DNA from 4 places in the Nonomuraea sp. NBC_00507 genome. Region 1 is predicted to be linked to each of the others. Evidence: riboswitches for the same ligand, from Rfam matches in the RefSeq annotation. Region 1 holds a riboswitch; each other region holds the start of a gene.
The links. A riboswitch is a leader RNA that binds a small molecule or an ion and turns the genes downstream of it on or off. The one in region 1 is predicted to bind cyclic di-AMP.
Positions count from the first base shown of each region.

Region 2: another riboswitch for cyclic di-AMP. It lies ahead of OHA25_RS43270 (CHAP domain-containing protein); the one in region 1 lies ahead of OHA25_RS41410 (CHAP domain-containing protein).
Region 3: another riboswitch for cyclic di-AMP. It lies ahead of OHA25_RS03215 (C40 family peptidase); the one in region 1 lies ahead of OHA25_RS41410 (CHAP domain-containing protein).
Region 4: another riboswitch for cyclic di-AMP. It lies ahead of OHA25_RS43965 (glycoside hydrolase family 25 protein); the one in region 1 lies ahead of OHA25_RS41410 (CHAP domain-containing protein).

Region 1 covers NZ_CP107853.1:8,590,322-8,593,520, forward strand. Annotated here, with positions in the region: gene OHA25_RS41400 (M56 family metallopeptidase) at 1-46, shown strand, start outside; gene OHA25_RS41405 (F510_1955 family glycosylhydrolase) at 89-967, shown strand; gene OHA25_RS41410 (CHAP domain-containing protein) at 980-1,747, opposite strand; cyclic di-AMP (ydaO/yuaA leader) riboswitch at 1,763-1,916, opposite strand; gene OHA25_RS41415 (hypothetical protein) at 2,045-2,578, opposite strand; gene OHA25_RS41420 (hypothetical protein) at 2,575-2,787, opposite strand; gene OHA25_RS41425 (sensor histidine kinase) at 2,994-3,199, shown strand, end outside.
Region 2 covers NZ_CP107853.1:8,975,886-8,979,084, forward strand. Annotated here, with positions in the region: gene OHA25_RS43260 (aldo/keto reductase) at 1-809, shown strand, start outside; gene OHA25_RS43265 (Gfo/Idh/MocA family protein) at 830-1,783, shown strand; cyclic di-AMP (ydaO/yuaA leader) riboswitch at 1,901-2,037, shown strand; gene OHA25_RS43270 (CHAP domain-containing protein) at 2,049-2,735, shown strand; gene OHA25_RS43275 (alpha/beta fold hydrolase) at 2,822-3,199, opposite strand, start outside.
Region 3 covers NZ_CP107853.1:602,513-605,711, forward strand. Annotated here, with positions in the region: gene OHA25_RS03210 (CAP domain-containing protein) at 1-467, shown strand, start outside; gene OHA25_RS61075 (MFS transporter) at 650-1,162, shown strand; gene OHA25_RS03215 (C40 family peptidase) at 1,271-1,834, opposite strand; cyclic di-AMP (ydaO/yuaA leader) riboswitch at 1,837-1,976, opposite strand; gene OHA25_RS03220 (hypothetical protein) at 2,028-2,510, shown strand; gene OHA25_RS03225 (bile acid:sodium symporter family protein) at 2,490-3,199, opposite strand, start outside.
Region 4 covers NZ_CP107853.1:9,126,132-9,129,330, forward strand. Annotated here, with positions in the region: gene OHA25_RS43960 (hypothetical protein) at 1-387, shown strand, start outside; gene OHA25_RS43965 (glycoside hydrolase family 25 protein) at 453-1,181, opposite strand; cyclic di-AMP (ydaO/yuaA leader) riboswitch at 1,196-1,331, opposite strand; gene OHA25_RS43970 (response regulator transcription factor) at 1,490-1,789, opposite strand; gene OHA25_RS43975 (hypothetical protein) at 1,928-2,500, opposite strand; gene OHA25_RS43980 (RtcB family protein) at 2,751-3,199, shown strand, end outside.

The DNA of each region.
Region 1 (3,199 bases):
CGCGTTTCTCGCCCACCATTGCCATTCCTTCCTCATCACGCTCTGATCTTCTACGAAGAGTGGTAGTAGCCGACTGTAGACTCGCGCCATGAGGTATGTGGGTCGGCGGCTGCGTACGGGCGCCGCAGGAGTCGTGCTGGCTGTAGCCCTGGCAGCCTGTGGCCAGGCGTCGCCGGAGCCCGGCGGAGCGGCTGAGCCGGACCTGGGCGTAGGACACGTTCACGGACTCGGCGTCGATTCCGCCGACGGCGCCCTCTACGTCGCGGGGCATTACGGGCTGTTCAAGGTCACGTCTCCGACCACCATGGCCCGGGTAGCCGACCGCAACCAGGACCACATGGGCTTCACGATCGCCGGCCCGAAGACCTTCCTGGCCAGCGGGCACCCCTCGGCCGAGGACGTCTCACCCGGGGTCCCGCCGCACCTCGGCCTCATCAAGTCGACGGACTCAGGGGTCACCTGGAAGTCGATCTCGGAGCACGGCTCCGCCGATTTCCACTCCATCCAGCCCGCCGGCGACAGCCTCTACGCATTCGACAGCCAGACGTCGAAGGTCTGGCGAAGCCTCGACGGCGGTGCCACCTGGACGCAGGGCACCGAGGAGAGGGTGATCGACCTCGGGGCGGGCGCTGACGAGCCCTCGCGCGTGTATGTGACGACGCCGGATGGGCTGAAGGTCAGCGAAGACGGAGGGGTGAACTTCACCGACGTGGCGAAAGCGCCCCTGCTCAGCCATGTGGACGCCCTCGCCGGCGGGTGGCTGGTGGGGCCGGGAGCCGACGGCAAGATTCACACCAGTCAGGACGGCGGCAAGACCTGGTCGGCCGCCGGCGCACTTCCCACCCAGGCGGTCGCGTTCACGGCCGTGGACCGGCAGCGCCTGCTGGTCGCCCTGGAGGACGGGACGGTGCTGGAGTCAAAGGATGGCGGCAAGACCTTCGCCACCGCATTCCGCGCCGCAAGCTGAGCCGCCGCCCGGCTAGGCGGCCAAACTCCGATGCCTGTCGCTCGTCCTTCGATGCCGCCCACCCGTCGAGGAGGATTGCGCGGATGGCCGCATCCTCGACCGCTTGATGATCAGGACGGCGCCGAGCAGCGCGGCGAGGGCGCCTGCCGGGACGGCCATCGTGTCTACGAGGGACATGGCCTCTGCTGGATTCGGCGCGATGACCGCCGCCGCGGCTTTCGGCGGCACGGCTTTCCCGAACGCGGCAGGCTGCTCCGGAGGTGAGTCCAGTTCGCCTTCGAGCATGAACACTTCCCTATCGTTGTCTCCCGCCTTCTCCTGCACCTTTCTCGGCAGCCCGTACCCTACGACCTTGCTCTGGTCGCGCTGCTTGCGCTTCAGCCATAGCTTGTCGACGTTGCCCTCGATCGTGGAGATCCGTTCGCCGTCGGCCCTCTCAACGATGCCCGCGTGATCGATGCCCTCGACGTTCTTGGAGCCGCTCCAGTCGTAGAAGACGATCGCACCCGGCTCCGGCGTGTCACTCCAGGCCCTTTGAGCCTTGAACCACTTCGCATGGTCGACGGTGTAGGCGAACTCGCCGACGTACTTCTCCACGCCCGCCTGGGTGGCAGCCCACGTGATGAACATGTCGCACCATGGAGCGGTCTTGAAATAGGGATCGCTTTGATCCACGTTGGCGTAATACCAGTCGCCGAACTTGGTGTAGCCGTTGCTCTGTTCCTGGTAGCCGAGATACTTCTGGGCAGCCTCAAGCAGGCCCTCAGCAATGGACGCCATGGGTCGGGGGAATGGCCCTTTCTCCTTGACCGCCTACCGGGTTAGCTGACGGATTCGGGCCAGGAGACGCCCTACCACCGCGTATGCGGCCGATTCACCCCGTGCGTGGATCGCTCCACGCGATTGGTTCCCCGGTTCCCGCCACGGCGGGATTGAGCGGCTGACCGGTCGCCTTCGGGAGAAGGCAGGTCACCCAGCCAGTACGACCCAGGGTAGTAGAGAACTTGACCTGATCGTGACGTAATGCCCAAAAGATCTGCCTGGAGGAGAACATTGGGCACCGCCCACCCACCGCGTCTATGCCGTGGTTACCGTGGGCTTCTCGCTCTTCTTACGGCGTTGCTCCTGCTGCTTGCGCCACCCGTACCGGGTCAGCCCCGACGGCTTGACCACGGAGAGGGTAGTGATCAAGAGCAACACCACGAGGCCGCCGAGGGAGTGCAGCAGTGTGCCGGGCGTGGCGCGGGGATCGGCGCCGGAGGCGGCGAACTCCGCCATAGCGCCGACCGTCTGCGTCTCCTTCAGCAACACAGCGGTGGCAACGACCGTGAGCAGGAACTTCACCAGTACCCAATAGTGCCGCAGCAGGCCCCACGGCGTTCCAAGCGACTGGAGGAGGCCAGTGGCCAGCGACGAGAGGGCCAGGGGGACGATGACGTACGAGACTGTCAGCTCCATCGCGAGGTATCCGCCTCGGACGGTCGCGACGTCCTGGCTGGTCACTGCAGCGACATCGAGTGCCGTGTACGCGGCGACCGCGCCGAGCCAGCCGACCGAGGAGGTGACATGGGCGATGAGGGCGGCCTTGCGGACGCCGGGGGACATGGTCATTTGTTGCCGCTCCCGGCCGGGGCCTGCTGATCTGTGACGCCGCTTCCCGCGGGCATGTGGCGTCCAGGTCCGTGCTCCCCGCCGAGGCCGGTGAGCAGCGTGATGGTGAAGCCCAGAACCAGGATGCCGATGACGATCCCGGCCGCTTTCACCCAGCGAGGCATGCGTGGGGGCGTCCTGCGCTCGGGAACGGGGAACAGGTCAGCCATGTTCGCGGTCCTTTCTCCTTGGGCCCACAGGTTTCGGGCGTCACGACGCCATGTGCGGGGCGTCGAGCGCCATGGCCACCAGTCCACAACGAACGGCCGAACCGCGAATCCCCTCAAGAGGAGATCCTTCGCGTCCCCACGGTGTGGACGAGGGTCACCCTTTGGGGGGATTCTCGGCTGATCCCGCGCGAGTAACCTCTAGGTTTGTGTCCTCGAAGACCATCGCATACCGGCTCTTCGCGGTCCGGCCAGTCTGGGGAGTGCTGTTCGACATCACGCTGACGATCGTCGTGTTCGTCGGTTCCCTGGCTCTGCTGGCGCATGGACTCGGGCTCCTTCCGCATCGCGGCATGGACGTCCCTCACGTTGGATCCGAAAGCATCGATGTGATGGGCCTGGCGCTCGTGGGATG
Region 2 (3,199 bases), 390 kb from region 1:
TGCTCAACACCGACGGCGTGCAGATCCCGCAGCTCGGGTTCGGCGTCTGGCAGATTCCCGGCGGCGAGGCCGAGCAAACCGTGCGGATCGCTCTGGAGGCCGGCTACCGGCACATCGACACCGCCTCCGCGTACGGCAATGAGGAGGGCGTGGGCCGGGCCGTGCGCAGCGCCAAGCGCCCCCGCCATAAGCTGTTCGTCACCACCAAGCTGTGGAACGCCGACCACGGCCGCGCCGAGCAGGCCTTCGATGAGAGCCTGGCCAGGCTGGGCCTCGACTACGTCGATCTTTTCCTCATCCACTGGCCTGTCCCGAAGCAGGACAAGTACGTGCAGGCGTGGAAGGCCCTCGAAAAGATCTACCGTGACGGGCGGGCCAAGGCCATCGGCACCTCCAACTTCACCGTCAAGACCCTCACCCGGCTGATGGACGAGACCGACATCACGCCGTCCATCAACCAGATCGAGCTCCACCCCTACCTGCAACAGCGCGAGATGCGGGCCTTCCACGAGGCCAACGGCATCCTGACCGAGGCGTGGAGCCCACTGGGCCAGGGCCAGGGCCTGCTCGACGACCCGGCACTGAGCGTGCTGTCCGGCAAGTACGGCAAGACGCCCGCCCAGATCGTGCTGCGCTGGCACCTGCAGCTCGGCAACGTCGTCATCCCCAAGTCCGCCACCCCGTCGCGGATCCGCGAGAACATCGACGTGTTCGACTTCATCCTCGACGCCGAGGACATGGCCGCGATCGGCGCCATGAACAGGAACAAGCGCATCGGACCCGACCCCGACACCTTCAACATGACCTGATACGTCTACGATCTCCCCTTGTGCGGGATTTTGCATGGGGAATAGCGGCGACAGGTGTCATAGCGCGCACGGTGGGAGCGGCCATCGTGGCCGAACCGGGCATGCGGGTGGCCGCCGTCGGCTCTAGGAACCTCGGCCGGGCACAGGCCCTGGCCGCGACGCTGGGCGCGGAGTCGGCCTACGACTCCTATGAGCGGCTGTGCGCCGACCCGGCCGTGGACGCGATCTACGTGGCCACTCCGCATGCCCAGCACCTTCAGGTCGCCGAGGCCGCCATCGCCGCCGGCAAGGCCGTGCTGTGCGAGAAGCCGCTGGCGGCCACCGTGGACGACGCCGAGAAGATGGTGCGCCTGGCACGCGAGGCGGGCGTCTTCTTGATGGAGGCCATGTGGATGAGGTTCAACCCCCTCATCCAGAAGATCGCCTCCGATGAGCGCTTCGGCGAGATCCGCTCCGTGCAGGCCTCCTTCGGCTTCTCCCTGCCCTACGACCCCGCCCACCGGCTCTGGGCGCCCGAGCTGGGCGGCGGCGCGCTGCTCGACCTGGGGATCTACCCGTTCGGGCTGGCCCAGCTGCTCCTCGGCATGCCCTCCGGCCTGCGGGTCACCGGCTCCCTGGCCCCGAACGGGGTGGACGCGGAGACCGCCGGCGTTTTGCTCTATCCCGGTGGCAGGCACGCACTCGTGTCGACCTCGTTGCTCGGGAATTACCCGAACAATGCCAGCGTTGTAGGAACTCAGATGCGGGCGGACCTCCAGGCTCCGTTCTGGGCGCCGCAGCGGATCCTTCTCACCGGGCCCTCCATGGAGCCGGAAGAGCACGTGCTCGATCCGGCCGACAACGGGTACGCCGGAGAGCTCCGCGAAGTCCGTGCCGCGACGGCCGAAGGCAGGACCGAAAGCTCGATCATGCCGCTTGACGAGTCCCTTGCCATGATGGGGCTTCTGGCCGACGCTCGCAGGCAACTCGCCTAGCTGGGCTTTTATGTAGTTGTAATCCCCTTGCCCCATGTATTACCTTATGGGGCATCTTGCGGCATGCGTCCGGTTTGTCCGGACACGTCCGACCATCGCACGAAACATCACAGGACAGTCCTGTGACCGCTGAATCCGCCTTGCGCGGAACCGGGGACCCATGTCCTTTGGGGCGAATCGGCACTTCGGTGCCGTAGGGCAGCTTCCACGCCCGAGCCCGTCAGCTAACCCGGTAAGCGGCATGGAAGCAAGGAGTAATCCCTCGATGGCCAAGCACCCCACTTTCGCTGCCCACAAGATCAACCTCGCGCGCGCCGCCCTCGGCGCCACCATCCTCGCCTCCGCAGTCACCGCTCACGTCACGGGCACCGCCATCGCCGCGACGGACAAGCAGCCGGTCGCCTCCAAGGCCGAGCACGCCGGCATCAAGACCGCCACGACCGACGAGAACAAGATCAACGTCACCGCCGCCCAGGTCCTGGCCCTGGCCAGGTCCCAGGTGGGCACCAGCGAGAACGCCGCCGGCGGCGGCACCAAATACCAGCAGTGGTACGCCAACTCCCAGCGCGCCGCCGAGACCATCGCCCGTGACGGCGGCAGCCGCGCCGACTACCTGAACGCCGCCTGGTGCGCGATGTTCGTCTCCTGGGTCGGCGAGCAGACCGGCGCCCGCCCGCAGATCGGCTGGGACGCCTGGACCGTCGCCCACGCCAAGTGGTTCAAGGCCAACAACCGTTTCGGCACCGTCGCCAAGCCCGGCGCCGTCGTGTACTTCTCTTGGAGCGGCAGCAAGGACATCCGCGACATCAAGCACGTCGGGTTCGTCGTGAAGGACAACCAGGACGGCACCGTCTCCACCATCGAGGGCAACACCGGCAACGGCAAGGTCGAAGAGCGGACCCGGCCGAAGGCGCACGTCGTCGGCTACGGCTACCCCGAGTACGCCGCCTGACCCTCTGCACATCCGAACGAGCGCGCGTCCCGCCGCGGGACGCGCGCTCGCGGCGTTCAGGGGTTCTTCCCGTGATCGCCCATCCATCACTCCATGAAGAACCGCCCCAGAGCGGCGGCGACCGCGGCCGGATCGTTCTCCATCGGGATGTGACCGGCGTTCGGGACGCGGACCAGGGAGGTGTTCGGCATCTCGGCGGCGAAACGCTCGGCGTACCGGACCTCCTGGAAGGTGTCGTCCTCCCCCCACACCAGCAGCTTCGGCGTCCCGTCGGCCTGCAGCGCGGGCACCAGGTCCAGCGTGTAGCGGCCGTCGGCGGCTCCCGCCAGCGCCATCCACGACCGTCGCACCCGGGCGTCGTTCCACGGGTCCAGGTAGTCGGCCAGCTCGGCCTCCGTCGCGGGGCGGTGCAGGGCCGTGGTGACGGCCGTGCGGCGGGCGGCCAGCAACTCCTCCGCGGTCAC
Region 3 (3,199 bases), 4.7 Mb from region 1:
CCGGAGTCGGCCGGTCCGGCTCGCTCAGCCTGTTCGGGTCGGCCACCACGGCGTCCGTATCCGGCGCCGCCAGAGTGGGAACGGCGCGGGAGAACATGGTCGTGCGGCTGGTCAATGCCCGGCGGGCGAAGAAGGGATGCCGGGCGCTCAAGCACCATCCGCAACTCCACCGGGCCGCCCGCGGGCACTCGGCTGACATGGCGGAGTACAACTACTTCTCGAGCACCTCCCGCGACGGCCGATCCTTCACGGACCGCATCAAGGAGGCCGGCTTTACCGGCGGCACCAGCCTGGCGGAGAACATCGCCAAGGGCCAGCGCACCCCGGCCGCGGTCGTGCAGTCCTGGATGGGCTACTCCGGAACCAAGGCCACCATCATGAACTGCAAGTTCACCTTCATCGGGGTCGGCGCGGTCGAGGGCTCCGATGACGCGATCTACTGGACCCAGGTCTTCGCCGCCAAGTGACCCGCTTCGTGGTGAGCGCCCCGTACGCGCCCCACGCGGCCGGCGCCGCGCCGGGCAGCGGCGAGCACATCAGGTCGGCAGCACGGGCGGTCATATCGTCAACCAGCGGATAGCGAACGTGCCAACCGCGTGGTCATCCAGAGCAGGCTGGTCGTCCTAGTGCGCTGGCGGACCCGCGGATCGTGTTTGCTCCGAAAGCCGGTTCGTACAGCAGCAAGAGTCAGATCTGGAGTAACACTCGCGCCGGTCTGCGGTGGCTGATCAAACATCCTCGCTTGCGAATGATCGTGAGCTTGGGCGCCGTGTTCGCGGCGATGGACAGCGCCTGGTTCGCCGTGCTCATGCTCTACGTGCCTCAGGTCCTCGGTCTACCGGCTTGGGGCTACGGCGTGTTGCTGGGCATCGGCGCCGTTGGGGGGCTCGCCGGAGGGTTCTTCGCGACACGGGTCACGCGAATGGTCGGACCCGCGGCAGCTCTGGCTGGTGCCTCGGTTGCGCCGCGATTAGGCCGCCATGGGCCGTCTGCGGGCAGGCGAGGCCGCGGGTCGTCGCATCCGCTGCTCCGACGTCGCGCTTCTCACCATGGGGGCGCGTCACCGCATCGGACGACAGATCACTCTGTAGGAGCGCCCCCACAACCTGATGTCACTTCTCCGTGCTTCCATGGTCGTGAAAGCACGGAGAAAGTGCCGTGACGACTGTGCAGAAGTGGACCGGCCTTTCGGCCCGCTTCACGTTGAGTTCACGCAAGGCTCAGTGGCCGGAACCTGCAGAACGGGAAGGTGCGGGGGCCACCGTCGTTGTCACAGGGTGGCGGTGAACATCGAGGGCGCGGGGGTCTTGCGCTGCTCGATGGAGAGCCGTACCCCCTTAGGGTCTGGCCGTACGGCGCCCACGAACGACTGCCTGCGCCAGCCGGAGAGGCGTTCCTCCTTGACCACGTCTCCGGTGCGCGGCGCGTGCACCATGTAGCCGGGCCTCGAGATCATCCCCACGTGCCCAAGCCCGTGGAAGAAGACCAGGTCACCTGACTTGAGCTCGTCCCAGGAGATCTTCCTGGAGAACGCGTTGTACTGTTGCGCCGCGGTGCGCGGCAACTCGATGCCAGCGTGCTTGTATGCCCTGAGCATGAGCCCGGAGCAGTCGTAGCCGTTGTCGCTGGCCCCGCCCCAGACGTACGGGATGCCGCGCTTCTTCATGGCGAAGGCGAGGGCGGTCTTCCAGGCGGGAGTCGGCTGGCGCTTCTGCTGGATGCGCTTGACCTGGGGGCCGGTCAGGGTGGTGTGGTCGTCGGTGGCGGCCTGGGCCGGAGCGGCCAGAGTGAGCCCGGCGATGGCTGCCGCCAGGCAGATGGCAATGCGAGACACTGCTGTCCTTCCATGCGGCCTACCGGGTTAGCTGACGGGCTCGGGCCTGGAAGTGGCCCTACGGCGATGCCGATTCGCCCCAGGGGGGAAGGTGGGTCCCCGGCTCCACGCATACGCTGAGTGGATTAGGCGTGACGAACTCTAACGAAACGGTCAAAGAGTTGTAAACCATCTAAAATCGGGCGTGCGGAAAATGAGACAGCTGGACGCGGCGGCGCGGGCCAGGAAGCCGACGCCATCCGCGCGGCCAGGCAGCGCACCCGCCTTCGGCAACCAGGTGTGGAAGGAGGAGTCCGAGCCGCTGCTGCGTCGGCTCGCCACGGAGGTCCACGACGAAGGGGCAGCGGTGATGATCCAGCTGACCCACCTCGGCCATCGCACGAGCAACTACGCCCCTGTCTGCCCGGCGCGCGGCGGAGGGCCGACGGCTTCGGCGACCACGCCGGCCAGAGCGGCTGCGCCTGTTCCTCGAGGCCTACGGCCGGCCCGGCCGCTCCGAGAAGATCATCCGAGAATGCACAGAGGCGCCGACCAGATACGCAGATACGGCCAGGGTCCCGACGAGCTTTACGTCAGGCTGCTCGAACGCGGCATCACCGACGACCTCGACCAGGCCCATTCAGGAGCTGGACGACTCCCCTGCGCCCAGCCCGAGTCAGGCAGTGCTCGCTTCTGACGCGGCATCGGAGGAGGCGCGAGCTCGGACGAGGAAACCGGCGACGGCCGCGGTGAAGAACATCAGGACGCCGTACGTCGCGGCGGGCACCGCCATCTGGGTGTTGTTCAGCAGCGCCGGGCTGAGCGCAACGGTGATCGCGAGGGTCGCGTTGTGAATGCCGATCTCCATGCACGACGCGATGGCCTGGCGGCGGCCCACTCCGGCCAGGCGGGGCGCCCAGTATCCGACGGCCAAGCTGATCACGCTGAACAGGACCGTGATGGCGCCCACGGAGCGGATGTAGCCTGCGATGTTGTCCAGCTCCTGCAACAACGCGCCGAGGATGACCAGGACCAGGATGACGGCAGAAGCGATCTTCACGGGGGATTCCATACGGTCCGCGAACCGAGGCCTGAACGAACGCACCGCCATGCCGACCGCCACGGGGACGAGCACCAGTGCGATCACCTGCACCGTCTTGTCGAGCTGGAGGCCCAGCGTGCCGGCATCGCCGAAGTAGCTCAGGGACAGGTTGGTCACCAGAGGCAGCGTCACGACGGCCAGCACCGAGTTGATCGCGGTGAGCGTCACGTTCAGCGCGACGTCGCCGCCGAACAGGTGGCTGTAGAGGTTAGCGGTCGTGCCGCCAGGCGAGGCGGCCAGGAGCATCATGCCGACGGCGAGTGCGGGTGGCAGGCCGAAAGCGA
Region 4 (3,199 bases), 540 kb from region 1:
GCACGCCTGGCCGTGGCAGGCAAGGTCCTCGGCACGCTGGGGGCGTCGTTCCCGCTGGACGTCCTCGTCGTGGACCAGCTCGGCTTGGCCAACGCCCTCGGCAGTCACATGGCGCTGGCGTGCGGGCAGCGGGTCGGGCATGAGAAGCCGCTTCCCGCCGCGTACGTCCTCGCCGACTACATGGCCCCCGGCACTCGGCTGCCGGACGAGCGGCTCCAGGCCGAGGTGCAGCGGATCAGGAGTGAGCTGGCCACCGGCCGGTTCCGGGATCTGCTCGACGCCACAAGGGCCCCGCTGACCCCGCGCCGATTCTGGGACAACCTGGTGGGCGCCCCTGCACGCACGGCCTTTCGCTTCTCCACCACGACTGCTCCGTGCCCATCATGAGGGGCTGATCCGGCCACGGTCGCGGCCCCGGTACCGGGGTCCGCGACCGGCGAGCAGGACTCCGGCTACTTCCGGCCGAGGGCGCGGAGCTGGTCCTGGCGCAGGGAGGAGACGTTCTGGTCCCACGGGTCGTCGGTGTACTGGTGGATGGCCCACGTCTTCCAGTGCGTCGGCGTGGCGACCGTGCCCTTGGCCTTGCTGTAGTGCGCCACCCACAGCGGGTACTCGCCCAGCCCCTGGCCGTACTGCTCGGCGAAGTTGTAGTTGGCGTAGAACAGCGGCGTGACTCCGGTCTTGGACTTCACCCGTTCCAGCCACGTCTTGGCCCAAGTGTTCACGTGCTCCGCTGACTGACCGTCCGTGGTCTCCAGGTCGAGGACGAGCAGGTCTCCGGCCTTGGCGGGCTGCGTGTCCAGCACGGAGAGGAAGAAGTCGGCCTCGGCGACGGGGTCGTTGGCCGGGTGCCCGAAGTGGTACGCACCGCGGACCATGGGAAGTTTGCCGACCTCCGCCCAGTGACGCGCGAACGAACTGTCGATGAAGTCGGTGCCTTCGGTCGCCTTGACGATGCCGAACTGGACGCCGCTGCCGGCCCAGTCGTAGGTGGATTCGTAGTGGGACATGTCGCGCCCCTCGATGAAGCCGTCCGCCTGTGCGGGACCCGCGAGACCAGCACCCGCCAGGGCGGTTACCAGAGCCAGTGACACGGTGGCCGTGATCTTGCGCAGAGCGCGGGAGGTGCCGGCGGCGGGGGTGTTGATCTTGGGGGCATGGATCGTACGATGCATGGCCATCGTGAAGGGGGTTCTCCTTGCTTCCATACCGCTTACCGGGTTAGCTGACGGGTTCGGGCGTGGAAGCTGCCCTACGGCATGGCATGCCGATTCACCCCAAGGGATGTGGGTCCCCGGTTCCGCGCAAGGCGGATTCAGCGGTCACAGGTCCGTCCTGTGATGCGTCTGGCGATGGTCGGGTAACGAACCGACAAGTCGGACGTATACCCCAAATACCCTATCTGGGTACATATCTGACATTAAGGCTACAAACGGATAGATTCCCAGTCAAGGGCTGGAAACGACGCTCTCCAACGTCCTCCACCTGCCTACAGCCAGCCGCGTTCCCTCGCCACCGCCGCGGCCTCGCTCCTGCTGCGGGTGCCGGTCTTGCCGATCGCCGCCGAAAGGTGGTTGCGCACGGTGCCCTCGGAGAGCCGCAGCAGCTTGGCGACCTCGGCGATGGCATGTCCGGCGCCGACCGCGACCAGCACTTCCCGCTCGCGCGCCGCCAGCGGGTTGATCCCGTGGATCAACGACTCGGTGGCAAGGACCGGGTCGACGACCCGGATGCCCCGACAGACCTTGCGCACCGCGTCGGCGAGGTCTTCGGGGGCGCGTCGCGTCAACGCCCCGGGTGCGCGCGGCGCTCTTCGGCTCCAGGCCGGGCAAGGTCGCGCAACCGACCAGTACGGCCACCTGGCAGGGCCTGATCCCAACGCTGTCGTGCGCTACGGCGCAGCCGGCTGGGGTCGTTTCATGAGCTGTCACAGGTTCCTGACGAAGGACTCCATGGCCGCCGTCACACGTGCGAGCACCTCCGCCGAGCCGACCGGGTTTCGCGTCTCCAGGCCGTGGTCGGCGCCCGGGACTTCCAGGTGCTCGACTGGGAGGGAACGGGCCACCTCAGACTTCCAAGCAGTGTCCGCGGTGCCGCCGACGAGCAGGGTGCGCGCCTTTGCGCGGCGCAATGCGCCGGTCACCTGAGGGTGATGCAGGAGCGGCGTGAGCCAGATCGCCGGCAGGTCGCGGTCGGCCGCGACCGAGGCGGCGAAGCTGGCCAGGGACTTACCCACCAGGAGCACGCGCCGGGCGTCGACCTCCTGTTCGACGTACCGGGTGACCTGGTCGATCACCCACGTGGGATAGTCGTCGGGCGGGAGGTCCGGCGGCTGCCACCAGACTTCCTGGGTGGTCCAGCCGTGTGCGGTCAAGACCGTCTTGGCATAGTGCAGCAGGGGCCGGGCCGGGACGTAGGCACGGCCGGGCAGCAGGAGGGCGACGCGGGCGGGGTCGTTGTCGGTCCTGGTCGGCCAGCCGAACATGCTTTCCGGATGCATACCCTCGAAGCTTAGGCTTCGGCCCACTCGGCCGTGTGCAGGTCCGGAGCTCCGATGGCTCGATCGTCACGCCTGCCGCGCGGTGGGTCGCGACGGCCGCCGTCAGCCCGAGCACCCGCGTGCCACGCCGGATGCGGGGCGTCAGCCCGACGTCGGTCAGGCGGAAAACAGGCTCACCTGGCATCGGCGGCGTTCCCCGGCTGGTGTGTGGGTAGGCGGGGCGGGAGGGCGAGACGGCAAGGTGACCGTGATGATGCAACTGGTCGAGGAGCGGCCGTACCGGTGGCGGATCGAGCCCGAGGGCGGCATGCGGGTGCCCGGCGTGGTCTTCGCGACCCGGGAGCTGCTGCCTGACCCGTCGGAGGATCAGGCGCTGGCCCAGGTCGCGGCGGTGGCGACCCTGCCCGGGATCGTGGAGGCCGCCTACGCGATGCCCGACATGCACTGGGGGTACGGGTTCCCGATCGGCGGCGTGGCGGCCACCGACGTGGCCGCGGGCGGGGTGGTCTCGCCGGGCGGGGTGGGGTTCGACATCTCCTGCGGCGTCCGGCTGCTGCTCGCCGACCTGCACGTGGACGACCTGCGGCCACGCCTGGACAAGCTGATGGACGCCCTCGACGTGTCGGTTCCGCGCGGCATGAGCAAGGGCGCGGTGTGGCGGCTGCACAGCCAGGCCGAGCTGGAGAACATCCTGGCCGG